DNA from 4 places in the Leisingera sp. M658 genome. Region 4 is predicted to be linked to each of the others. Evidence: riboswitches for the same ligand, from Rfam matches in the RefSeq annotation. Region 4 holds a riboswitch; each other region holds the start of a gene.
What was found. A riboswitch is a leader RNA that binds a small molecule or an ion and turns the genes downstream of it on or off. The one in region 4 is predicted to bind cobalamin.

Region 1 (5,880 bases), 1.8 Mb from region 4:
CAGGCCCCGACCAGCGCCGCCAGCCCCCAGCTGCGGCAGTAATGCCCCAGCGCAACAGCTGCAGCGGTGACGGCAATCCAGCTGATGGCAGGCAGCAGGATCTGCTGGTCCGGGCCGGAAACCCAATAGAAACCCATGCGCCAGCAGGCTCAGCATCAGCTCATAGGGTTGCTCAATCAGCCAGGCGAGAGCGCGGGTGGCATCGGTGAAAGACACCGGGCCTATGGTCCGCATCTTCGACCAGCCAGGTCATGCCTGCGGAGATATGGGTTTTGAACGGGATCACCCATCCGGAGGGGCCATTTGATCAGCCAGCGCGCATCCAGCGCCTTTGCCAGGTCGCGGCCGAACCAGCCCAGCAGGATGGTGGCCAGCACCAGCCCCCAGGCGGTGGCGGCCTGTGCCGGCAGGCGCGGCTTCATGCTGCGTCTCCCGTTCCAAACAGCACCCGGGCAACAGCCTGGCGGCCGATACTGCCGACGATCCGGCCGCTGCCGTCACTGACGGGGCGCGGCGCGTCCGCTGCGATAATCTGCTCGGCCACCTCCGATACCCGCGCTGATTGCAGCACCGGGTCGCCTTCGCCGCCGGTGTCGGGGGTCATGATGCCGCCACCGTCAGCACTTTGGAGCGCGGGATGTGGCGGGTGAATTCAGCGACATAATCCGTGGCCGGGTTCAGCACCAGTTCCTCGGGCGTGGCAATCTGGATGATTTCGCCGTCCTTCATGATGGCGATACGGTCGGCCAGGCGCACCGCTTCCTCAAAGTCGTGGGTGATAAACACGATGGTTTTGTGCAAGCGGGCCTGCAGGCGCAGGAACTCGTCCTGCATCTCGCGGCGGATCAGCGGGTCCAGCGCCGAGAACGGCTCGTCCAGAAACCACAGATCCGGTTCCGTCACCAGCGAGCGGGCGATGCCGACGCGCTGCTGCTGGCCGCCGGACAGCTCGCGCGGGTAATAATCCTCGCGGCCCTTGAGGCCGACCAGTTCCACCACCTCGCGGGCCTTGGCCTCCGCCTCGGCTTTGGGGGCGGCCTGAACTGTCAGCGGGAACTTCACGTTTTGCAAAACGGTCAGATGCGGCAGCAGGGCAAAGTGCTGGAACACCATGCCCATCTTGTGGCGGCGGATTTCGATCATTTCACGCGCGCTGGCGGTCAGCAGATCCACGCCGTCAAACAGCACCTGGCCACCGGTGGGTTCGATCAGCCGCGACAGGCAGCGCACCAGGGTCGATTTGCCGGACCCGGACAGCCCCATGATGATAAAAATCTCGCCTTCGGCAATGTCGATACGGGCATCGCGCACAGCACCGATAATACCCGCGTTGCGGATCTCCGCGCCGCTGGGGGACGGGTTGCCGTTCAAAAACGCCGTGGTATTGGCGCCATATAGCTTCCAGATATTGCGGCAGGAGAGTTTGGTCTTGGGGGTCATCAATGCGGTTCCTGAACCGGTCCGCGGAATGCGGCCGGGTTGATTGACGGGGCAGGGGAAAAGGCCGGGGCTGCCTGAGAGCGTGCAGCAGCCCCGGGAGTGAGATCAGTTGCTGATCCAGCCGGACCAGCGGTCCTTGTTTGCGGCCATCCAATCCGACACCACTGTATCGATATCAACGCCGTCCAGATCAGCCTTGCCGACCATGGCGCTCATCTCTTCGTTGGTAATCTGGTAGGACTGCACGATCTCATAGGCGCCCGGCCATTTTTCCGGCAGCCCTGCCCAAGCGGCTTTCCAGATCGGGCCGCGCGGCTTGCCGCAATCATAGGCCAGATCCGGGTTCACCCCCGCCGCAGGATCGGCGTAGCATTCCGCGGAATAGGGCGGGAACTCCACGAATTCACCGTCGTATTTGGCTGGCGCCCAGTGCGGCACATATACCCACAGGACAATCGGGTCCTGGCGCTGATAGGCGGATTCCAGTTCGGCAAACAGTGCGGCGTCGGTGCCTGCGTGAACCACTTCAAATTCCAGCTCCAGCGCCTCGACGCGTTCCTCGTCAAAACCGCCCCAGGTGACCGGGCCGCCGACATAGCGCCCGTAGGGCGAGGTTTCCGCAGTTGCGAATTCCTCGGCGCAGTCCTTCAGCGCCTGCCAGTCGGGCAGGCCGGGGCAGCGGTCTTTCATATAGGGGGGTACCACCATTCCTCGATCGCCATCAGTCCGGTTTCGCCGGCATTGACAACTTTGCCCGAAGCGGTTGCGTCGTCCAGCGCCTCGCGCCCGGTGGTCTCCCAGATTTCCATCGCCAGATGCAGATCGCCGGTCTTCAGCCCGGCAAACTGCGCGATATAGTCTGCCTGGACATATTCGATGTTATACCCTGCCTCCTGCAGGATGCTGCCCATGATCTTGGTGTTGATCAACTGGCCGGACCAGTCGTGCAAGGTCAGTTTAATGGGGTCGGAGGACTCGGCGGCCCAGGCGGATGAAGCGGAAACGGCGGCTGTCAGCGCCACGGCTCCCAAAGCGTTGAAGTTTCTCAGCATAAGGAATTCCCTGATATGTGGCATTTTGTGCGATTCTTGGCGTCGGCTGTTATGATGGTGCGGCGATTGTGCCGATCAGTCAATAAAAAACCACAATAAGCCACAATCACCTCGAGGAAAGTGCGTTTTGAGGCGAACAGGCGCGGTATCCGAGGCCTCATGTGTTGTTTTTTGTGGCTTTCTGGCGTAGCAACACAACAGGAGGCCCAATGACCAAAAGCCGCAAAACCACCAATCAGCGCGAAGAGGAAATCCTGCGGGCGCTGCAGCAGGCAGGCGGGTCCTGCCGGGTCAGCTATCTGGCCGGCAGGCTGGGTGTGTCCAATGAAACCATCCGGCGCAATATCCGCACGCTGGAGGATGCCCAAGCGGTCCGCAAGGTGCACGGCGGGGTGCATCTGGTTGAAGATGTGAACGAGCTGCCGCTGCAAAACCGGATGGACACACACGCCTCAGAAAAGCAGCGTCTGGCCATCGAGGTTGCCAAGACCATCAGCGACGGGGATTCGGTCTTTTTGGATGTCGGCTCCACCACCGCTTATGTGGCGCAGGAGCTGCGGCAGCGGTCGAACCTCTTTGTGGTGACCAATTCCGTGCTGGTGGCACATGCGCTGGCATCGCGCAACAACAACCGGGTGTTTCTGGCGGGCGGCGAGCTGCGCCCGCATGACGGCGGTGCTTTCGGGGCCGAAGCGCTGGATCTGGTGCGGCGGCTGAACGTGCAGTTTGCCATCTTTTCGGCCGGGGCGATCAATGCCGAACTGGGCTTTATGCTGCATGATCTCGAAGAGGCAAACCTGGCCCGTGTCGCGGCGGCCAATGCGCAGGTCCGGATTGTTGTGGCCGATCATGACAAGTTCAACAAGCGCGCACCGGTGTCGGTCGGCAAGGATACAAAATTCGAGGTCTTCTATACGGACGCGCAGCCGCCGCAGGCCATCAAGGACATGCTCAAGGCGATGGATACCGATCTGATCGTGGTTGAATAACCGGGCAGGGCCGTCATCCGGACAAGACGCAGCCCAGTTGCTCTGGCTGCGCCCGGTTTGCAGAATTCCCTCTGCATCAAAACTTTTTCTTGCCGCAACGAAAGGGATGCGCTACCCGCGCTTTACCGGTCCCGAAAGGGCTAAGAGGGAATCCGCGGTGCCTGCCGGCGCCAAACGGAACTGCCCCCGCAACTGTAGGCGGCGAGAGCTGTGCCATGACGTCACTGGACCAAACGGTCCGGGAAGACGGCACAGTCATTGACCCGCCAGTCAGGAGACCTGCCGGTGAAAACCGAAAGACACCGGGCGGGGTTGTCCGGGGAGGTTGCCGGTAAGATGCGCCGCCGTTTTCCGGTGCCGCAAGCGGGGGCCAGACCCTCAGCCTTACCGGTCAATGCCCTTTCACCCGTTCTCCGGTCATTGACACATGGAGATCGAATATCATGTTTTTGCGTTCCGGCCTGATCGGCCTTTCCTTCATCGCTGCCGCACAGGCTGCGGCGGCCGGCGAAACCTTTCCGCTGACCATAGAAAACTGCGGCCAGTCGGTCACCTTCGAGGCGCCGGCAGCGTCTTCGGTAACGGTTGGCCAGGCGGCGACCGAAGTGCTTTATGCGCTGGGGCTGGGCGATAAGGTGCTGGGCACCTCGGTCTGGTTCAACGACGTGCTGCCCGAATACGCAGACATGAATGCCAAGATCGACCGTCTGGCCGACAACGACCCAAGCTTTGAAAGCGTCGTGGCAAAACGCCCCGGTCTGGTGGCAGCGCAATACGAATGGCACGTCGGCCCCGAAGGCGTCGTAGCCAAGCGCGAGCAGTTTCATGACCTCGGCATTCCGACCTATGTGATGCCCGCCGATTGCGTCGGCAAGGACAACACCACCGGCGGTGACGGCACCCGCACGCAGATGTTCACCACCGGCAGCCTGTATCAGGGGATCGAAGAACTGGCGGCGATCTTTGGCGAGGCTGAAAAGGGCGCCGAACTGGTTGCCGATTACAAGGCGCGCGAGGCTGCGGCGGTTGCCAAGGCGCAGCAGGTCGCGCTGGAAGATGCCTCTGCCGTGTTCTGGTTCTCGTCGCCCGAGATGGAAAGCGACCCGTTTGTGGCCGGCCAGAAGGGCGCGCCAGGCTACATGATGCAGCAGCTGGGCCTGCGTAATGTCGTTGAGACCGACGAGGAATGGCCGACAGTCGGCTGGGAGACCATCGCCAAGGCCAATCCGACGGTGATTGTGATTGCCCGCATGGACCGCCGCCGCTTTGCCGCGGATGACTATGAAAAGAAGCTGGACTTCCTGCGCAATGATCCGGTGGCGAGCCAGATGGATGCAGTCAAGAACAACCGTATCGTTGTGATGGACGCCCAGGCGATGGATGCCACCATCCGTGCCATTCCGGCGCTGGAGGATCTGGCTGCTGAACTCAGCGTGATCGGCACCAGCCAGTGAGTGCAGCCGCTGCAATCACATGGCAGGGCGTCAAGGGCGCGTGCCTGGCCTTGCCGGTGCTGATTGCGGCGGTTCTGGCAGGCGCAATGATCGGGGAAACCGCGCTTGCGCCTGACCTTGTGCTGTCGGTTCTGGCCAATAAGCTGGCCGGGGCAGGGCTGCCGGTTGATCCGATAGATCAAGGCATTATCTGGAGTTACCGGCTGCCGCGTGCGCTTGTGGCGGGGGCCTGCGGGGCGGCGCTGGCGGTGGCGGGCGTGGTGCTGCAGGCCCTGCTGCGCAATGCGCTGGCAGACCCCTATATCCTGGGCATTTCCGCCGGCGCCTCGACCGGGGCGGTTGCGGTGACCATTGCAGGGCTTGGCGGCGGTGCGCTGTCGTTGTCCTTTGGGGCTTTTAACGGCGCGCTGCTGGCCTTTGGCTTTGTTGCCGTTCTGGCCCGGGCCGCCGGGGCCGGCGGCAGCCGCGCTGCGGCAGCGCAAATCGTGCTGGCCGGTATTGCAGGCTCGCAGCTGTTCAACGCGCTGACGGCCTTCATCATCGCCAAATCCGCCAACGCCGATCAGGCCCGCGGCATCATGTTCTGGCTGATGGGCAATATGGGCGGGGTGCGCTGGCCGGACGTGTGGCTGGCAGTGCCGCTGGCGCTGGCGGGCTGGGTCGTCTGCCGGTTCCATGCGCGGGCGCTGGATGCCTTTACCTTTGGCACCGATTCAGCAGCCTCGCTGGGCATTCCGGTGCGGCGGGTGCAAGTTATCCTGATCTTTGCCACCGCGCTGACCACAGCGGTGATGGTGTCGATTGTCGGCTCGATCGGCTTTGTCGGCCTGGTGATCCCGCATGCGGCGCGGTTCCTGGTTGGTCCCGGGCATCGCAGGCTGATGCCGGCCGCGGCGCTGACCGGGGCGGTGTTCCTGATTGGCGCAGACATCGTGTCCCGGATCA
Region 2 (5,880 bases), 1.8 Mb from region 4:
GCATGAGCTGTTCTCAATCGACGACGACTGGCGCCGCAATACTACCGATGCGCTGGCAGCGCAGATGCGCGATGCCGGCCTCAAGGTCAAACGCACGGTTCTGCCCGGCAACACCTTTTGGAACGACTGGGACAAATATCCGTTCAGCTCCACCGACTGGGGCCACCGCCCGCTGGGGGTGCAGGTGCTGACACTGGCCTATAAAACCGGGGTGGCCTGGAATGAAACCGGTCTCGCCAGCACCGAGTTCGACAGCATGCTGGAGGCCGCCTCAGCCATTGCCGATGCCGATACCCGCCGGGGGCATATGGAGAAGATTGAGCAGTTCATGCGTGACGACGGCACCGTGATCCAGCCTTACTGGCGCTCGCTTTACCGTCACGCCCGCCCTGGTATCATCGGCGCCGAGAGCCACCCGATCAACGAAATCCACGTGCACAAACTGGCGCTGGAAGCCTGATCAGGCCTTAAAAAAAAGGACGCGCGCCAGATCCGGCGCGCGCCCGTTTTCATCAGATATCGACCTCAACCCGGCCAATCGGGTTGGAGCAGCAGGCCAGGATGTAACCGGCCTCCACGTCTTCCTCCGAAATGCCGCCGTTGTGGACCATATGCACCTCGCCTGCGGTTTTCCTGACCTTGCAGGTGCCGCAGATGCCAAAGGTGCAGCCCGACGGGATGTTCAGCCCCGAAGCCTTGGCCACCGCCAGCACCGTATCTGTTTCGGTGCAGGTTGCCATAACACCGGACGCCGCAAAGCTGATCTCGGCGGCAGCAGTTTCCTCCGGCACCACATCGTCGATCTCGGGCACATCAGCGGCTGTTTCAACCGGCGCGCCAAAGCTCTCCTGGTTGTAGTTCTCCATGTCAAAGCCCAGGCCGTTGAGCATGTCGCGCACCGCCTGCATGAAGGGTTCCGGTCCGCAGCAGTAGACCTCGCGCTCCAGGTAATCCTGCGCGATCAGGCCCAGCATGATCTGGTTCAGCTGGCCGCGGTAGCCGGTCCAGACCTGATAGGGATCGTCCTCTTCCACCACCAGGTTCAGCTTCAACCCCGGCAGCCGCGACGCCATGCTTTCCAGCTGCTGGCGGGCGATGATCTCGCTGGGGCGTTTGGCGCAGTTGATAAAGCAGATGTCGGGCGACTGGCCGCGGTCGAACAGATACTGTGTCATCGACAGGCTGGGCGTGATGCCCGAGCCTGCGGAGATGAACAGAAACTTGCCATTCGGGCGTTTTGGCAGGGTGAACACCCCTGCCGGGCCGGAGGCGCGCAGGATCCTGCCGGGGCGCAGATGGTCCAGCATCCAGCGGGTGCCGATGCTGTCGCCCTGGGCCTTGACCGTTACCGAGATCGACAATGGCCGCGAGGGCGACGAGCTGATGGTGTAGGTGCGCCAGACGGTCCCTTCCGGCACCGGCAATTCCAGTGTCAGGAACTGGCCCGGCTGGTATTTGAACCACGCGCCGGACGGCGCGCGGAAGCTGAAGGTGGCGGTGTTCGGCGCTTCCGGAACAACCGAGACGCATTCCAGCATCTCGTCGTCCTTCCACGCCAGGGTTTCGTCCAATGTCTCAAAATTGGCCTGCAATCCCATGACCTTACTCCGCCGCAATCAGATGGCGGCCGGTCAGCGCGCGGGTCAGATGCTCGGCATACCAGTTGGAGAACTGAATGACGCCGCTTTCCTGCACCTCGGAATAGGGACCGGGTTCATAGGCGGGGGAGTTGATGCCTTTCTGGTTGTCCTCGACCACGATGCGATCCTCGTCATTGGTCGCCATCCAGACCTCGGTCAGGCGCTTGATGTCGTAATCCTGGCCCTCAACCGCATCCTTGTGCACCAGCCATTTGGTGGTGACTTCGGTTTCGGTCGGGCTGATCGGAGTGACACGGAACACGAGGGAATGATCCGGCAGGAAGTGGTTCCAGGTGGTCGGATAATGGAACTTCAGCAGCGTGCCGGCATCCGCAAAGGGCACCCGGCCCAGCGGCTTGGCCACTGCCGCCTTGCCGTCCATGGTGTAGCTTTCCGCGCCTTCGTTCAGCGGCATCCGTGCCAGCCGGTGCTGGCCGCGCGCATCCATGCGGAACTGCGCCGGGCAGCCTGCCGCTTCGATCCGGTCAAAGTGCTTTTGCAGATGCGGCGGGGTCTCGCCGCCCTCAACGCCTGTCACCGACGGATCCTCGGGGAAGGTCCGGCACAGCGACGGGTGGTTGCCGCCGCAGTGGTAGCACTCGCGGTTGTTTTCCCAGACCAGCTTCCAGTTGCCGTTCTCAATGATCGAGCTTTCAAAGGCCACCTTGGCATTGCCCAGATCATGCGGCTCCAGATAGGGGCGGGCCACCTCGGCAAAACCGTTAAAATCCGGCGCTTCATCCGCCAGGCAGATGTAGATCAGCCCGGCCAGGTCGCGGCAATGCACCGGCTTCAGCCCGTGTTTGGAGGCATCGAAATCCGGCCCCATGTCCCGCGCCCACAGCAGTTTGCCGTCCAGCTCGTAGGTCCACTGGTGGTAGGGGCAGACCAGCTTGGGCGAATTGCCTTTCTTCGCCTTGCACACAACCGAACCGCGGTGGCGGCAGGCGTTGTGGAAAGCACGCACTTCGCCATCAGTGCCACGCACGATGATGACGTTATACGACCCCACCTGATGGGTCACATAGTTGCCCGGTTTCGGCACTTCGCAGGCGGGAATGGCAAACAGCCACTCGCGGTAGAAGATCTGCCGCAGGTCCAGGTCCAGAACACCCGGATCGGTATAGAACGCCTGTTCCAGAGAATAGTTTTTCTGCCGCGCCATCAGCTTGGCCAGAATTTCGCTGTCGTGAAGCATCTGCTTCTCTCCTCTGCCGCATCCCCGCGGCGTGTTGGCTTGGTCGCAGGCATAGGCAAAGGGATTGCGGACACGCGCCGCAACCGCCCCGCCGCCGTCCGCGGTTGACGTTTTCATGGCAAGGCTGGTTTCCGGACTGTCCCGGGGCCATTCGGCGGCGGGGCCTGGCACCTTCCCGAAGCCATTGGCTTCAGTGGTCATTGCCATGCCTTGCCCGGGGTCACCGTTGCGGGGGCAGTGCCGGAGTTTCACCAGCTTCCCAATTCTCCGCCCCGAAGGACGGCACCTTGCTATCTGCGGTATTGCCTGAAAAATTTCCCGCCATCGGAAACAAAACCGACCCGCAAAAACCGGAAAAAGACATGCATGTTTGCCGAGCCGGGCGGGACAGGGATGTCCAGAAACTCAAACCGGCATCCGCCAGCCCGTTTGCGGCAAGCGCTTATCTTTCATGCGGTTACCCGCTGCTGATCCACCGAATCGATTCGCACGCAGTGAATCTTGCGCCGGCCCCTTGGAACGCGGCATGCGCTTAATTATATTCCGTATAATTAAACGCATGCACAGGAGAAACCGATGACCACCGGCCACGTCTTCATCGCCACCAGCCTCGACGGCTTTGTGGCCCGCCAGGACCATTCGCTGGATTGGCTGCACAAACAGCCTGTTGCCGAAGATGACGATGGCGGCTTTGCCGCCTTCATGGACAGTGTCGACGGGCTGGTCATGGGAACCGGATCGTTCCGCACCCTGCTCGGGTTCGGCCAATGGCCCTACAGCAAACCCGTTGTGGTCCTCAGCAGCAGCCTGACCAAACAGGACATTCCCGATGAGCTGAAGGACAAGGTGCGCCTCAGCACCGCCGCACCCGCAGACCTTATGCAGGAGCTGCAAGAAGAGGGCTGGACCCGCGCCTATATCGACGGCGGACGGATGGTGCAGTCCTTCCTGCGCCAGGGGCTGATCGCCGATCTGACCATCACAACGGTCCCGATTCTGATCGGCAGCGGCATTCCGCTGTTCGGCAGCCTGGACCGGGACATCGACCTCCAGGTGGCAAGCTCCCGCATCCTGCCCACCGGCATGGTCCAGGCCACGTTCCGGGTAGCCTGACCGATGCCCCCGCGCATGGGCCGCCCGCCCAGGGGCAGCCGGACCCTCAGCAAGGATGATGTGCTGAAAACGGCCCTGCAGCTGCTCGATGAGGGCGGCAGCAAGGCCCTCACCTTCAAAGCACTGGCAGAGGCGCTTGGCGTCACCCCGATGGCCGTTGCCCATCACGCCGGAACCAAGGACGAGATGATTGCATCCCTCGTCGCCATTGCATTTGCAGGTTCAGACACCCCGTCTGAAGCGGCAACGCCCAAACTGCGGCTGCGCGATCTGATGTCCCGCTATTGCGCCCAGGTGACCAAGCATCCGGAGCTTGCAAAGTGTATCCTGGAAAACCCGGCCCTGATCGGCTCCTCCCTGACCGGGCTGACCCGGCTGATCGAGACGGAAATCACCGCCGCAGACGTATCTGGCGCAGAGGCCCGCACCATTCTCTGCCTGCTGGTGGATTACACACACGGCTTCGCCTTTGCTGCCGCCGCGGCACCACGCGGGGCGCTTTCGGCTGGCGATTTCACCCCGGCGCTGGACTGGGTGCTCGACCGTATCGAATAAAAAAATGCGGGCCCGTTCGGGCCCGCGCATCCGTTTGCATATTTCAGAGCCGCCCCGCCCGCGGCCCCTCTCGTCACTTCGACTTCCAGCTGTCCAGCCAGCGCCGGAACCGCCCCCTGCGCTCGGCAAGCGCATCGCCCGCGGCATACAGGCTGTCTTCGACATTCTCGACCATCGGGTCGATCCGCGCCCGGCGGAAGCGGCGCCAGCGCACATAGACGGCCCAGAACACCGCCGCCAGAAGCACCAGAACAATGATCGTGAACCAGTTGGTTGGCTTGTCCTCCGGTCCCGCAACCGGGTTGATCGTCACCGCGTTGGGGAAGACCGACAGGAATTCATTGCGCCAGCCGTAGTGCATCACCGCTACCCACTCCGGGTTCGCCTTGGTTGAGATGCTGTCATTGGCATCAGTATACAGATTGGCGGTATCGAACTTGAAATAAGGCGGCCAATTCCAACCGGTATCCTCATTCCGGTACACGATATTGCGGCCATTGGGGCGCACCGCCTGGATGAACTGCACATCGCGGTTGATCAGCTCCGCCGACTGATCATCCGGCTGCGACCAGAAAACCCTCGTCCAGTCGTTCAGCTCCTGCCGCTCCTCATAGGTATTGACGATCCGCACCACATCGTACTGCGGCAGCGTATAATGCAGGAAGGCGCCGAACAGCACCCAGATGGTAATCAGGAAAGCCCATTTGATGAAACGCATCTGCTGCACCTCACATGAAGTTAATGACATAGACCAGAAACGCCAGCGCCCCTAGCGGAATGATATAGACCAGCAGGATCAGCTTGCGCCGGAACGAGCGGTCGTATTGTTTCAGCCCCCGCTGGATGAAGGCGGAGCGGTCGCCGGTCAACCCCTTCTCTTGCCAGCGGCGTTTCAGTTTCGCCCGCCGCATCTCACGCGAATAAAGCGACACCGTGCCATAGGCCACGGTCAGCACCACCAGCAGGATCAGGATCAGGCGAAAAAACCCGAACATTCAGCGGTCCCTCACCCGGCTGACCGCGCCCCAGGGGCCGACCCGGTCAACCATCCCCTTGCGCCGCACTCGCGGCAGGCTGGGCGTGCGTCCTTCCATATCCGGCTCATGCCCGAACAGCGCGGCGCGCGCGCCGGCTTTGTCCACCGCATACTCCCGCGCCAGGAACTCTGCCGCATAGGCCTTTTTCGTCTCCGGCCAGCCCCGGTACTGGCGGTAGAATTCTTCTTTGTGGCAGATGAACATCTGGCGGAAGTCATGCGGGCACAGCTCCGCCAGCAGCATATTCACCAAGTCCCGCTGGGCAGTGTCCGACGCCCGCAAGGAATAGAAATAGGCCGGATGGTCCGAGCGGATCTTCGGCCATTTGCCGCCCCCC
Region 3 (5,880 bases), 1.5 Mb from region 4:
ACCGAATACTTTGGATGTTTGGCAAAGGCGTCAATCTTGGCTTTGGAAAATCTCCGGAAGCCTTCGGCGGCGACATTTGCCAGCAATTCATCGCGGTCCTTGAAGTGCCGGTAGGACGCGCCGCTTGAAACTTGGTCGGCGCGGGCGGCATCGGCAACGCTTACGTCCTCAACCCGCCTTTCCCTGATCATTTCAATGGTTGCATCGATCAGGGCGGTCTTGAGATCACCGTGATGGAATTTCTTCTTGGATTGCGGCTAAGTCATCGGGTTTCCTTGAGCGGTTGCGACGGCTGCCAATTTCTACTCCATCAGCTCCGTGAAGTAAGAGAATCTTACACCATGTTGGCAGTACTCGATCTAAGTAAGAGCTACATATTTATCCCAAGGAGCACGCCAAGTCTGGTCTTCCCCCACTGAAGTGGTCCTCCGCTATGTTTAGGAAAACGGCGGAATACCATGGCCAACAAACGGCCAAAGCCCGAGGAGATTGTCACGAAGTTACGGCAAGTTGAGGTTCTGACTGGGCAAGGTATGCCGCGTCTGGATGCGATCCGTCAGATTGGTGTGACTGAACAGACGTCTTATCGCTGGAAGATCGAAGCATCGCAGCGCCATTGGTTCAAGCGTGATGCTGAGGGTACGGTGGAATGGGCACGGACCAGCTGAAAGAACTGAAGCGTCTTCAGAAGGAAAATGAACGGCTGAGAAAGGCGGTGTCTGACTTGACGCTGGACAAGTTGATTTTGGCGGAAGCTGCGAAGGGAAACTTCTAAGCCCCGCTCGCCGCCGCGCTTGCATTGATCGCGTTCGTGCTGAACTGCACATCCCGGAGCGCCGGGCATGCCGGGTTCTGAGACAGCATCGATCCACGCAGCGCAAAGTGCCAGTAGGCCGCGCTGATGAAGAACGATTGGCTGCCGGCATGATCGAGCAGGCGGGACAATACGGTCGATATGGCTATCGTCGGATTGCGGCTTTGCTGAGGGACGCTGGCTGGCATGTGAATGACAAGCGGGTCGAAAGGCTGTGGCGGCGAGAGGGGCTGAAAGTACCAATGAAACAGCCGAAAAAGGGACGGCTCTGGCTGAACGATGGATCGTGTGCGCGTCTTCGGCCACAACGGCGCAGCCATGTCTGGTCATATGACTTCGTGCATTGCCGCACTGACGATGGAAAAGCCTTCCGGACACTGAACATCATCGACGCGTACAGTCGGGAGTGTCTTGCCATCCGTGTGGATCGCAAGCTGAACTCAGGCACCGTCATCAATGTCCTGAGCGGCCTGTTCATTCTGCGCGGGGTGCCGTCGTTCATTCGTTCAGACAACAGTCCGGAGTTTGTTGCTCAGGCCGTCCAGAACTGGATCAAGGCTGTTGGCGCGAAGACCGCATACATCGAACCAGGGTCTCCATGGGAGAACGGATATTGCGAGAGCTTCAACGCACGGTTCAGGGACGAGTTCTTGAACGGCGAAATCTTCTACAGCCTGCGCGAGGCGCAAATCCTCATCGAAGAATGGAGGAAACACGACAACACCAAACGCCCACATAGTGCTCTGGGCTATCGCCCACCGGCGCCGGAAACCATCGTCCAGATGGACCCAAGGCAAGTCATGCACTAACAAGCAAACTGGACCATTCAAGTGGGGCTGATCAGTGGAGCACCGCAAGGTAGTACTCATTCGGCAACTGAACAGAAGACGGGAAGCTTGACTCAGTAAAATGGTTTTGCCATTCAGCCAGTGTGACCGGTTCCGCGAGTGTTTCAATGCGCAGCGGAAGAAATAGGGAACACGGTGCGGCGTACCCATAAGGGACCAAATCCGTGACTGCCCCCGCAACTGTGAGCGGTGAGTGACGCTGAACATGCCACTGGGATCTTTCCCGGGAAGGCCAGCCGAACCAAGACCCGCGAGTCAGGAGACCTGCCGGACACAGGACAAAGACTTCGCTAGCGGAGTGTCTGCCCTTTTCCACCGGACGCCGGGGTGCGCGTCTGGCGCGGCTGCCGTTCAGGCTTTTCCGTGCCACTATCCCCGTTGTTCATTCCTGATTGCAGGTGCGCCTGTGTCGTCGAATGAGGACGAAATGAAACTGAAATATCTGGCCGCAGCTCTGGCCGTATCCCTGCCGGTCACCGCATCGGCGCATTTCCAGCTGAACTACACTGAAAACGTGCTGATCGGGAAGCCCGGCGATGTGCCGATGGGGCTGGTGTTCTGGCACCCGCTGGAAAACGGCCATGTGATGGACATGGGCAAACCTGAAGAATTTTTTATGGTTCACAAGGGCGAAAAGGTTGATCTTTCGGACCGCTTGGAACCGGCCACATTCAAGGGCGCGGAGAACGAAGCCGCCGCCTACAGGGCGTCGGTTCCGGTCAAGCGCTCGGGCGACTATGTGGTGGTGACTGTGCCCGCGCCCTATTATGAGGAAAGCGAAGACATCTATATTCAGCAGATTTCCAAAGTCGTGCTGAACCGCAACACCCTGCCCACCGATTGGGATCAGCCAGTGGGCCTGGAAACCGAGATCCTGCCGCTGAACAAGCCCTATAACGTCATTGTTGGCTCTACCTTCTCGGGTCAGGTGCTGGCGGATGGCAAGCCGGTTCCGGGCGCCGAAATCGAGGTTGAGTTCATGGCATCAGAGCCGGACCTTGCGGCTTTTTCCACAACCAACCCGACGGTTCAGCCGATGTCCGGCGGCGCCATCGTTGCGATCGCAGACCAGAATGGCGTCTTTTCCTTTGGCATTCCGAAAGCGGGCCACTGGGGATTTGCCGCCCTCGGCTCCGGCCCGGCGACTGAGCATGACGGCAAGGAGCTTAGCCAGGACGCTGTGTTGTGGATCCACGCTGAAGAGCTGAAGTGAGAATAGCACCATGCATATCGTAGACGGCGCACTGTCGAATCCGGTTGTGATCGGCGGCGCGGTTGCCGCCGTCGGCGGTATCGCCATGGGGCTGCGGAGCCTGCCGCTGGAACGTATTCCGGCGGCGGGGGTTCTTTCTGCCAGTTTCTTTGTGGCCTCCCTGATCCATGTCCCGATCGGGCCGAGTTCGGTTCACCTGATCCTGAACGGGCTTGCGGGGCTGGTCCTGGGCTGGGCGGCCTTTCCGGCCCTGTTTGTCGGACTGCTGCTGCAGGCGGTGTTCTTTGGCTTCGGCGGGCTGACCGTGCTGGGCGTGAACGCCGTGAACATCGCCCTGCCTGCAGTTCTGGTCGGGCTGATATTCCGCCCGCTGGTGGCCCGCGGCTCGCCTCTGCAGGGTGCCATCTGGGGCGGAATCGGCGGCGGCGCGGCCATTGCTGCCACAACTCTGGCCGTGGCGGTATCGCTGATGCTGTCCGGCGATGAGTTCATCCTGGCCGCGAAACTGGTGTTCTTTTCCCATATTCCGGTGGTGATCATCGAAGCGCTTTTGTCCGGCGCTGCCATTTTCCTGGCGCGGCGTGTGAAGCCCGAGCTGTTTTTCGACACAAAAGGAAGCCTTGCATGATCCGCTCCTGCATTCTGATCCTTGCGCTGCTGGCGCCGCTCCCGGTGATGGCACACAATGTTATCTCAGCTGTTTTTCCGTCCGGTTCCGACATTGAGGGCGAAGTGGGCTTTTCCAACGGTGACATGGCCGCGGACCTGCTGATTGAGATCTTTGACGTGGCCGGCAGCAAGCTGGGAGAGTCCAGAACCGACGGTGACGGCTTTTTCCTGTTCACCCCGTCGGAGCCTGTGACACATATCTTCCGTGGCGATCTGGGGGCTGGCCACGTGGCCGAGATGATGATGGACGGTGCGGAAGTCGCGCAGATCATCGGGCAAAGCCCGGGCGCTGCAGCAAATTCTGCGGCTGCTGCCATGGACATCTCTGCAGCGCCGGCGGCGGCAGGGTCCGCGGGCCTCTCCGATCAAACCCGCTCCGAGCTTGCCACCATGTTGCGTAATGAACTGCGCCCGCTCCGCCAGGAGCTGACAGCGTTCAAGAATAAGTCGGACTTTCAGTCCGTGCTTGGCGGTATCGGCTATATCTGCGGCCTGTTCGGGCTTGGCTTTTACATCGCTGCACGCCGCAAGATCGGCAGCAGCGCATGACCTATGTTCTGACGAGCGAGGAAAAACCGCTCGGCGGGTTCGGCACCTTTCGCGCCAAGGTCACAGCACTTGACCCGCGGATGCGCATCATGATGACGGCCGCCTATGCGGTGGTGGTTGTCTCGCTCAGCAATCTTTGGGTTCTGGCGGCCGCTCTTGGCCTGTCGATGTGGCTGCTGGCCTTCTCTGGCCTGCCGCCCCGGCAAACGCTGAAACGGATGGCGATGATGGACAGTTTCATCATCTTCATGCTGGTGCTGCTGCCCTTTACCGTGCCCGGAACCCCGGCCCTGTCCATTTGGGGGCTGGAGGCCAGTTGGGAAGGCCTGTGGCGTGCAACCGAGATTGCCCTTACCGCCAATGCGGTGATCCTTGCGGTTATGACACTGGTGGGTTCGATGGAGCCGGTAACCATGGGCCACGCGCTCTTTGCCCTCAAGACCCCGGAGCGGCTGGTGCATCTGATGATGTTCACCATCCGTTACATCGACGTTCTGCGCGAGGAATACCAGCGCCTGCGCACCTCGATGAAGCTGCGCGGCTTCCGCCCCGGCACCAACTGGCACACCTACCGCAGTTACGGCTATCTGGTTGGCATGATGCTGGTGCGCTCCATCGAACGGTCGGAGCGCATTCTGGCGGCGATGAAATGCCGGGGGTTCTCCGGCCGCATCATCCTGCTGGAGGATTTTCGTTTCAGCCGGTCCGACCTGCTGTTTGCCGCGGCGCTGTCCGCCGCACTTGCTGCCCTGATCTGGGCGGAGGCCGCCTATGCCGCTTATTGATTTGAACAATATCCACTTTGCCTACCCTGGGCTTGATCCGGTGCTGGAAGGCGCCTCGATGCGGCTCAACGCTGGTGAACGGCTGTCGATTGCCGGGCCCAACGGCGCCGGAAAATCGACATTGCTGAAAATCATCATGGGGCTGCTTGTTCCTGCCAGCGGCACCGTCACCGCCTTTGGCAAGCCTTGCATGGCGGAAGCGGATTTTCACGAGATGCGCCGCCGCGTGGGCTTTGTGTTTCAAGACGCCGACGACCAGCTGTTCTGCCCGACCGTGGCCGAGGATGTGGCCTTTGGTCCGCTCAACCTGGGTAAATCCAAACAGGATGCCTTGGCAATTGTTGACAGCGTGCTGACCCGCCTGGAGCTGATGCATCTGCGCGACCGGGTGACCCACAAACTGTCGGGCGGCGAGAAGAGGCTGGTGACACTGGCCACCGTACTGGCGATGGAGCCGGCGGTGCTTATTCTGGATGAGCCGACCAACGCACTGGACCCGGACAACTACGCGCGGCTGGCCGGGATCCTGAAAGGGCTTGATCAAGCAATCCTTCTGGTCAGCCATGACCAGGAATTCCGTAAACAGATTGCTCCTGGAGGATATCGCTTGAAGGGCCGCGAGCTTATACGGACTTAGGACGTGCGGCTAATCGAACACGATCGACCGCGTTGCCAAGAAGGCATTGGTCGCTCAGCGTAACTCGTAATCTGTGCTACTTTTCGACGTGTTGTTAAAAAGTAGGAGGGATATGTGAGATGGAACGTGTTCGGCGTGGCTTGAGTGATGGGCAAGCGGGAGCTTTAGAATCAGCCTACAGAGCGGCGAAGGCTTTTCGCGAGGATCTGCCTCAGGGGCTGGCCCGCCCTAGCTTGGAACTTGGCGAAGCTGCAAACCGCTTTCTGTCTCCTCTTGCTGAAACAGGGGTGCCGGAGAGTAAGGTTATTGAAGATATCGTGCAGCAGGCTGACGGCGGGCTGCACAAAATGGCAGCCCCGACCTTC
Region 4 (5,880 bases):
CCGCTATGGAATCGCGGTGAAAGGAAAGCAAATGGATGCCACGGCCCGTCAGAACGAAATCATCACCTTGCTGAACCGGCAGGACCGGGTCGAGGTTGACGACCTGTCCCAGCGCTTTGGCGTATCTTTACAGACGGTCCGCGCAGACCTGCGCGACCTGTCTGCGCGCGGCGCCTTGTCCCGCGTGCATGGCGGCGCCGTCCGGATAAGCTCTGCCGCCAGCCAGGGATACGAGGACCGGCGCAAGCTGAACGCAGGCAACAAGCTGGCTATGGCGGCACTGGCGGCTGAGCTGATCCCAGACAATTGCTCCCTCACTCTTAACATCGGCACCTCAACCGAGCAGGTGGCGCGGGCGCTTTCCGGCCACAGCGGCCTCACTGTGATTTCCAACAATATCAATATTATCAACCTGATGATGGGCGGCCAGGCCAAGGAATTGATCCTGGCCGGCGGCACTGTGCGGCAAAGCGACGGTGCTATTGTGGGCGAGGACGCGGTTGAATTCCTGTCCCGCTACAAGGTCGATTTCGCCGTCATCGGCGCCTCGGCACTGGATCCCGACGGCGCCGTGATGGATCACGACGCCCGCGAGGTTTCGGTTGCCCGAGCGATCCTGAAAAACGCCCGCCAGCGTGTGCTGGTTTGCGACGGCAGCAAGTTCGCCCGCTCTGCTCCGGTGCGGATCTGCGATGTGGCAGAGCTGGACGTGGTGATCACCGACCGCCCCGTTCCCAATGAGTTTGCCGAGGCGGCGCAGGCCGCAGGCACCCGGATCCTGACCGCAGGACAAAACGAAAGCAGCGAAAATGACTGACACGCCTGTTATGGACCTTTTCATCATCGGCGGCGGCATCAACGGCTGCGGCATCGCCCGCGACGCCGCGGGCCGCGGCCTGTCGGTGACACTGGCAGAGATGAACGATCTGGCCTCCGCCACCTCCTCGGCCTCGACCAAACTGTTTCACGGCGGCTTGCGCTATCTGGAATACTTTGAATTCCGCCTGGTGCGTGAGGCGCTGATCGAGCGCGAAGTGCTGCTGAAGGCGATGCCGCACATCTCCTGGCCGATGCGGTTTGTGCTGCCGTTTCACAAGGACATGCGCTTTGATAGCGAAACGCCGACGTCGAAACTGCTTACCACCTTCATGCCCTGGACCCGCGGCCGCCGCCCGGCCTGGCTGATCCGGCTGGGGCTGTTTCTGTATGACAGCCTGGGCAAACGCGGCATCCTGCCTGGCACCGCGAAACTGGACCTGTCGCACGATCCCGCAGGCAGGCCGCTGAAGGGCAAGTTTCAGACCGCGTTCGAATACTCCGACTGCTGGATCGAAGACGCCCGCCTGGTGGTGCTGAATGCCCGCGATGCACAGGCGCGCGGCGCCGAAATCCTGACCCGGACCGAGGTTCTGTCAGCCCAGCGCCACTCTGATCACTGGGTTGTCACCGTGAAGGATCACGCCACTGGCGAGGAGAAGGAACACCGGGCCAAGATGCTGGTCAATGCAGGCGGGCCCTGGGTTGCCGACGTGCTGAAGCAAAAACTGGGCCAGAACAGCCGCGAAAACGTCCGCCTGGTGCGCGGCAGCCACATCGTGGTGCCAAAACTGTTCGACCATGACCGCTGCTATTTCTTTCAGGGCACTGACGGGCGGATCATCTTTGCCATTCCTTACGAGCAGGATTTCACCCTGATCGGCACCACCGACGCCGACCATCCGGATCCGGAGACCAAACCGCACTGCACGGAGGCCGAGCAGGATTATCTAATTGATTTTGCGTCGCAATACTTCGAACAGCCACTGAAGCGCGCGGATATTGTCTGGACCTATTCCGGCGTGCGGCCGCTTTATGACGACGGTGCCAGCTCGGCCACTGCGGCCACCCGCGAATATGTGCTGACGCTGGATCAAGCACAGGCGCCGCTGCTGAATGTCTTTGGCGGCAAGATCACCACCTACCGCAAGCTGGCCGAGGCCGCGCTGGCGAAAATCGGCAAGGTTTTCCCGCAATTGCCGTCGGACTGGACCGCAGGCGTGGCCCTGCCCGGCGGTGATTTTGCGGTGGCGGATGTGGAGACGCTAAAAGCCAAGCTGGCAGCGGACTATCCGTTCCTGAGCGCCTATTGGGCCGCCCGGCTGATCCGCGCCTACGGGCTGGAGTCCTGGGAGGTGCTGGGCGATGCCAAATCCGCCGCTGATCTGGGCCAGGATTTCGGCGCAACAATCACCGCACGGGAACTCGACTGGTCAATTGCCCGCGAGTGGGTGCGTTCAGGCGACGACTACCTGTGGCGCCGCACTAAATTGGGTTTGCGCCTGGATGAAGGACAGCGCGCAGCGGTCGATGCCTATATCAGCGAGAAAGCCGCCCGGCTGGCAGCTTAATTCCGCATGCGCGCTAACAGTCCGGACTTCAAAGGCCGGGGCACTCCCGCCCCTTTTCAATGAACCAGAGGTTCCCTGAAAAGCGTTGGGCCGGGCGGGGGCGCTGCCGAAGGCAGCGCCCCCGCCCCCCGGCGATTTGCGAAGCAAAGCGCAAAACCTCAAGCCCGCTCAATACTGCAGCCTGAAAGGGATTAAAACTCCACCCCCTTCTGCGCTTTCACACCGGCGCGGAACGGGTGCTTGATCTGCCCCATCTCGGTCACCAGATCGGCAATCTCGATCAGCTCTTCCTTGGCGTTGCGGCCTGTCAGAACCACATGGGTCATCGGCGGCTTCTGCTCCACCAGGAACTCCAAAACCTCCTCAAGATCCAGATAGTCATAGCGCAGCGCGATGTTGATCTCGTCCAGCAGCACCATGGTGTTGCGCTCATCCAGGATCATCTCCTTGGCCTTCTCCCAGCCCTTCTGCGCGGCGGCAATGTCGCGGGCCTTGTCCTGTGTCTCCCAGGTAAAGCCTTCGCCCATCGCGTAGAACTGGCAGAGATCGCTGAAGTTCTCCTCGATCAGCGTGCGTTCGCCGGTCTGCCAGGCACCCTTGATGAACTGCACCACGGCGGACGGCATCCCATGCGCGATGCAGCGCATGATCATCCCGAACCCCGACGAGGATTTGCCCTTGCCCGGTCCGGTGTGGACGATAATCAGGCCCTTCTCGCCCTCCTTGGTCTTCATCATCCGGTCGCGCGCGGCCTTTTTCTTGGCCATCTTGGACGTATGACGGGCGGCTTCTTCTTCTGAGATGCCGGTTTCAGACTTTTCGCTCATTGGGGGCTCTCCAGCTGTTTGACCCATGTCTTGACAAAGAAGGGCACGATAGCGCAAGGGGGTTCAGCTGGTTCCTGTGAAAACAGGCGAAGAGGGAATGTGAAGGCTTTCGGGCCGAAGCACAGCCGCCCCCGCGACCGTGACCGGATGAGGCCGCCATGCCACTGGGTGATCCCCGGGAAGGCAGGATAGCCGGCAAGGCCCTGCGCCTTGGCATCCGCAAGCCGGGAGACCTGCCAGCGAAGGAGAGATCAACGGGCAGACGGGGTGTTCTGCGACCGGGTAAGGGGCTCGCACGACTGGTCCCTTTTCGGCCATCCCGCACGCCCTGCCGCGACAGGAGACGCGCCAATGGCTGACGACATGGCAGGCCAATCTGCCAGCACCCCGGGACCGGTCACGCTGACCGTATGCCTCACCTGCCGCCGCGAGGGCGCCGACCCCGAGGCCGCCCGCCCTGGTGCCATCCTGCACGCAGCGCTGGAAGAGGCCGGAATGCCCGAAGGCGTCCGTCTGCGTGGCGTCGAATGCCTGTCGTCCTGCAAGCGCGGCTGCGCTGTTGCGCTGATCGGCGGCGCAGAACGCTGGACCTATGTCTACGGCGACCTCGACCCTGACCAGCATGTTCCCGAAATTCTGGAAGGCGCGGCAGCTTATGCCGGCACCGCTGACGGCGTCGTGCCGTGGCGTGAACGCCCGCAAACCTTCCGCAAGCAATCTGTTGCCCGCATCCCGCCGGCCAAGTTCTTCTCCGAGGAGTAATCATGAGCGATCTCAACAAGATCCCCGTCACTGTCATCACCGGCTTTCTGGGCGCAGGCAAAACCACCCTGATCCGCCACCTGATGCAAAACCCGCAGGGCAAGCGTCTGGCCGTGGTCGTGAACGAATTCGGCACCGCCGGTGTGGACGGCGATATCCTGAAATCCTGCGCCGATGACAACTGCCCGGCGGAAAACATCATGGAGCTGGCCAACGGCTGCATCTGCTGCACCGTGGCCGATGACTTCATCCCCACCATCGAACAGTTGATGGCCCTGCCCGAAAAACCGGACCATATCGTGATTGAGACCTCCGGCCTGGCCCTGCCCAAGCCGCTGCTGAAGGCGTTTGACTGGCCCGCGATCCGCTCCCGCATCACCGTCGACGGGGTGATTGCCCTGGCGGACGCCGAGGCCGTGGCCAAGGGCCAGTTCGCCCCCGATCTGGACGCCGTGCAGGCCCAGCGCGAAGCGGACGACAGCATCGACCACGAAACCCCGCTGTCCGAGGTATTCGAGGACCAGATCTCCTGCGCTGACATCGTTCTGCTGTCCAAGGCCGATCTGGCCGGCGACGCAGGCGTCGAAAAAGCCCGCGCGGTGATCGAGGCCGAAGCGCCCCGCAAGCTGCCGATCCTGCCGATGAGCGAAGGCGTGATCGACCCGCGCATCATCCTGGGCCTGGGCGCCGCTGCCGAGGATGATCTGGACGCCCGCCCCAGCCACCACGACGGCCACCACGACCACGAGCATGACGATTTTGAAAGCATCGTTGTCGAATTGGGCGAAGTATCCGACCCGGAAGCGCTGCAAAATGCCATCGTGAAACTCGCCCGCGAGCGCAACATCCTGCGCGTCAAAGGTTATGTGGCGGTGGAAGGAAAGCCGATGCGGATGCTGGTACAGGCCGTGGGCGAGCGCCTGCGCGCCCAATACGATCAGCCCTGGGGCGCGCAGCCGCGCAAAACCGCCCTGGTGGTTATCGCCGAGCATGACGACATCGACGCCCCGGCCATCCGCGCCGCACTGGGCGCCTGAAGCTATGCGGGTTTGGCACATCATTTCAGATGACACCGCCCGGCCGCAGGCCGGGCTGCGCCCGACCCTCCCGTCAAACCGGAGGTTTGCCTTCGGCAAAATGGGAGGGCGCATTCGCACCCTCCCAGGCTCGGGCGCAGCCCTCAGAGCGCCCACCGCCTGCCAGACAACAAAGGCCTGATCCATGCACGTCGTCTTCCGCGAAAGCCACGGCCTTGATGAGACCGATACCCCGCAGGATCTCGGGCAGACGCCCGGCGATCTTGTGGTGCTGTCGTTTTCCGACAGCGACCTCGGCGCTTTTGCGGCGGGATGGCATCGCGCGGACGGCAGGCTGCCCTCCTTGCGCGTCGCCAATCTGGTCGCGCTCAAGCACCCGCTCTCGGTCGACGTCTACGCGGAACAGACACTTGAAGGCGCCAAAGGCATCCTGGTCCGCCTGATCGGCGGTGAAAGCTACTGGTCTTATGGCCTCGCCACCCTGCAGGACCTCGCCCGCCGCAAGGGCATTGCGCTGGCGATCCTGCCTGCTGACGGGCGCGAGGATGCCCGGCTGGATGAGCTGTCCACCCTGCCCGTCTCCACCCTGCGCCGCCTGCAGGCCTTGTGCGATGCCGGCGGCGCCGTTGCCGCACAGGCCGCCCTCGCCCAGCTGTCCCTCGCGGCAGGGCTTTATGCCGGCCCGGTGCTGGGCCTCAAATCCATGCCGCAGCATGGGTTTTATGACCCGGCCAAAGGCGTACTGGCGGATCTGCCCGCGCAAGACAAACCGCTGGTGCTGGTCAGCTTCTACCGCTCCTACCTCACTGCTGCCGACACCGGTCCGGTCGATGCGCTGATCGCTGAGCTGCGCGCCCGCGGATACGC

Region 1: another riboswitch for cobalamin. It lies ahead of K3724_RS05340 (ABC transporter substrate-binding protein); the one in region 4 lies ahead of K3724_RS14490 (DUF1636 domain-containing protein).
Region 2: another riboswitch for cobalamin. It lies ahead of K3724_RS01860 (SRPBCC family protein); the one in region 4 lies ahead of K3724_RS14490 (DUF1636 domain-containing protein).
Region 3: another riboswitch for cobalamin. It lies ahead of K3724_RS00525 (DUF4198 domain-containing protein); the one in region 4 lies ahead of K3724_RS14490 (DUF1636 domain-containing protein).

Annotation. Positions count from the first base shown of each region.
Region 1 covers NZ_CP083546.1:1,053,906-1,059,785, forward strand. Annotated here, with positions in the region: gene K3724_RS05315 (hypothetical protein) at 222-422, opposite strand; partial or broken gene K3724_RS05320 (glycine betaine/L-proline ABC transporter ATP-binding protein) at 419-1,440, opposite strand; partial or broken gene K3724_RS23955 (ABC transporter substrate-binding protein) at 1,546-2,516, opposite strand; gene K3724_RS05335 (DeoR/GlpR family DNA-binding transcription regulator) at 2,702-3,481, shown strand; cobalamin riboswitch at 3,591-3,783, shown strand; gene K3724_RS05340 (ABC transporter substrate-binding protein) at 3,925-4,935, shown strand; gene K3724_RS05345 (iron ABC transporter permease) at 4,932-5,880, shown strand, end outside.
Region 2 covers NZ_CP083546.1:347,214-353,093, reverse strand. Annotated here, with positions in the region: gene K3724_RS01870 (ABC transporter substrate-binding protein) at 1-460, shown strand, start outside; gene K3724_RS01865 (hybrid-cluster NAD(P)-dependent oxidoreductase) at 513-1,598, opposite strand; gene K3724_RS01860 (SRPBCC family protein) at 1,603-2,838, opposite strand; cobalamin riboswitch at 2,943-3,143, opposite strand; gene K3724_RS01855 (dihydrofolate reductase family protein) at 3,415-3,951, shown strand; gene K3724_RS01850 (TetR/AcrR family transcriptional regulator) at 3,967-4,506, shown strand; gene K3724_RS01845 (DUF1523 family protein) at 4,580-5,224, opposite strand; gene K3724_RS01840 (hypothetical protein) at 5,235-5,501, opposite strand; gene K3724_RS01835 (DUF6638 family protein) at 5,502-5,880, opposite strand, start outside.
Region 3 covers NZ_CP083546.1:102,919-108,798, forward strand. Annotated here, with positions in the region: gene K3724_RS00515 (TetR/AcrR family transcriptional regulator) at 1-191, opposite strand, end outside; partial or broken gene K3724_RS00520 (IS3 family transposase) at 459-1,623, shown strand; cobalamin riboswitch at 1,734-1,949, shown strand; gene K3724_RS00525 (DUF4198 domain-containing protein) at 2,090-2,875, shown strand; gene cbiM (cobalt transporter CbiM) at 2,886-3,503, shown strand; gene K3724_RS00535 (cobalt ABC transporter permease) at 3,500-4,093, shown strand; gene cbiQ (cobalt ECF transporter T component CbiQ) at 4,090-4,878, shown strand; gene K3724_RS00545 (energy-coupling factor ABC transporter ATP-binding protein) at 4,865-5,515, shown strand; gene K3724_RS00550 (aminotransferase class V-fold PLP-dependent enzyme) at 5,635-5,880, shown strand, end outside.
Region 4 covers NZ_CP083546.1:2,902,800-2,908,679, forward strand. Annotated here, with positions in the region: gene K3724_RS14475 (DeoR/GlpR family DNA-binding transcription regulator) at 32-817, shown strand; gene glpD (glycerol-3-phosphate dehydrogenase) at 810-2,387, shown strand; gene cobO (cob(I)yrinic acid a,c-diamide adenosyltransferase) at 2,579-3,214, opposite strand; cobalamin riboswitch at 3,266-3,470, shown strand; gene K3724_RS14490 (DUF1636 domain-containing protein) at 3,566-3,976, shown strand; gene cobW (cobalamin biosynthesis protein CobW) at 3,979-5,013, shown strand; gene cobN (cobaltochelatase subunit CobN) at 5,198-5,880, shown strand, end outside.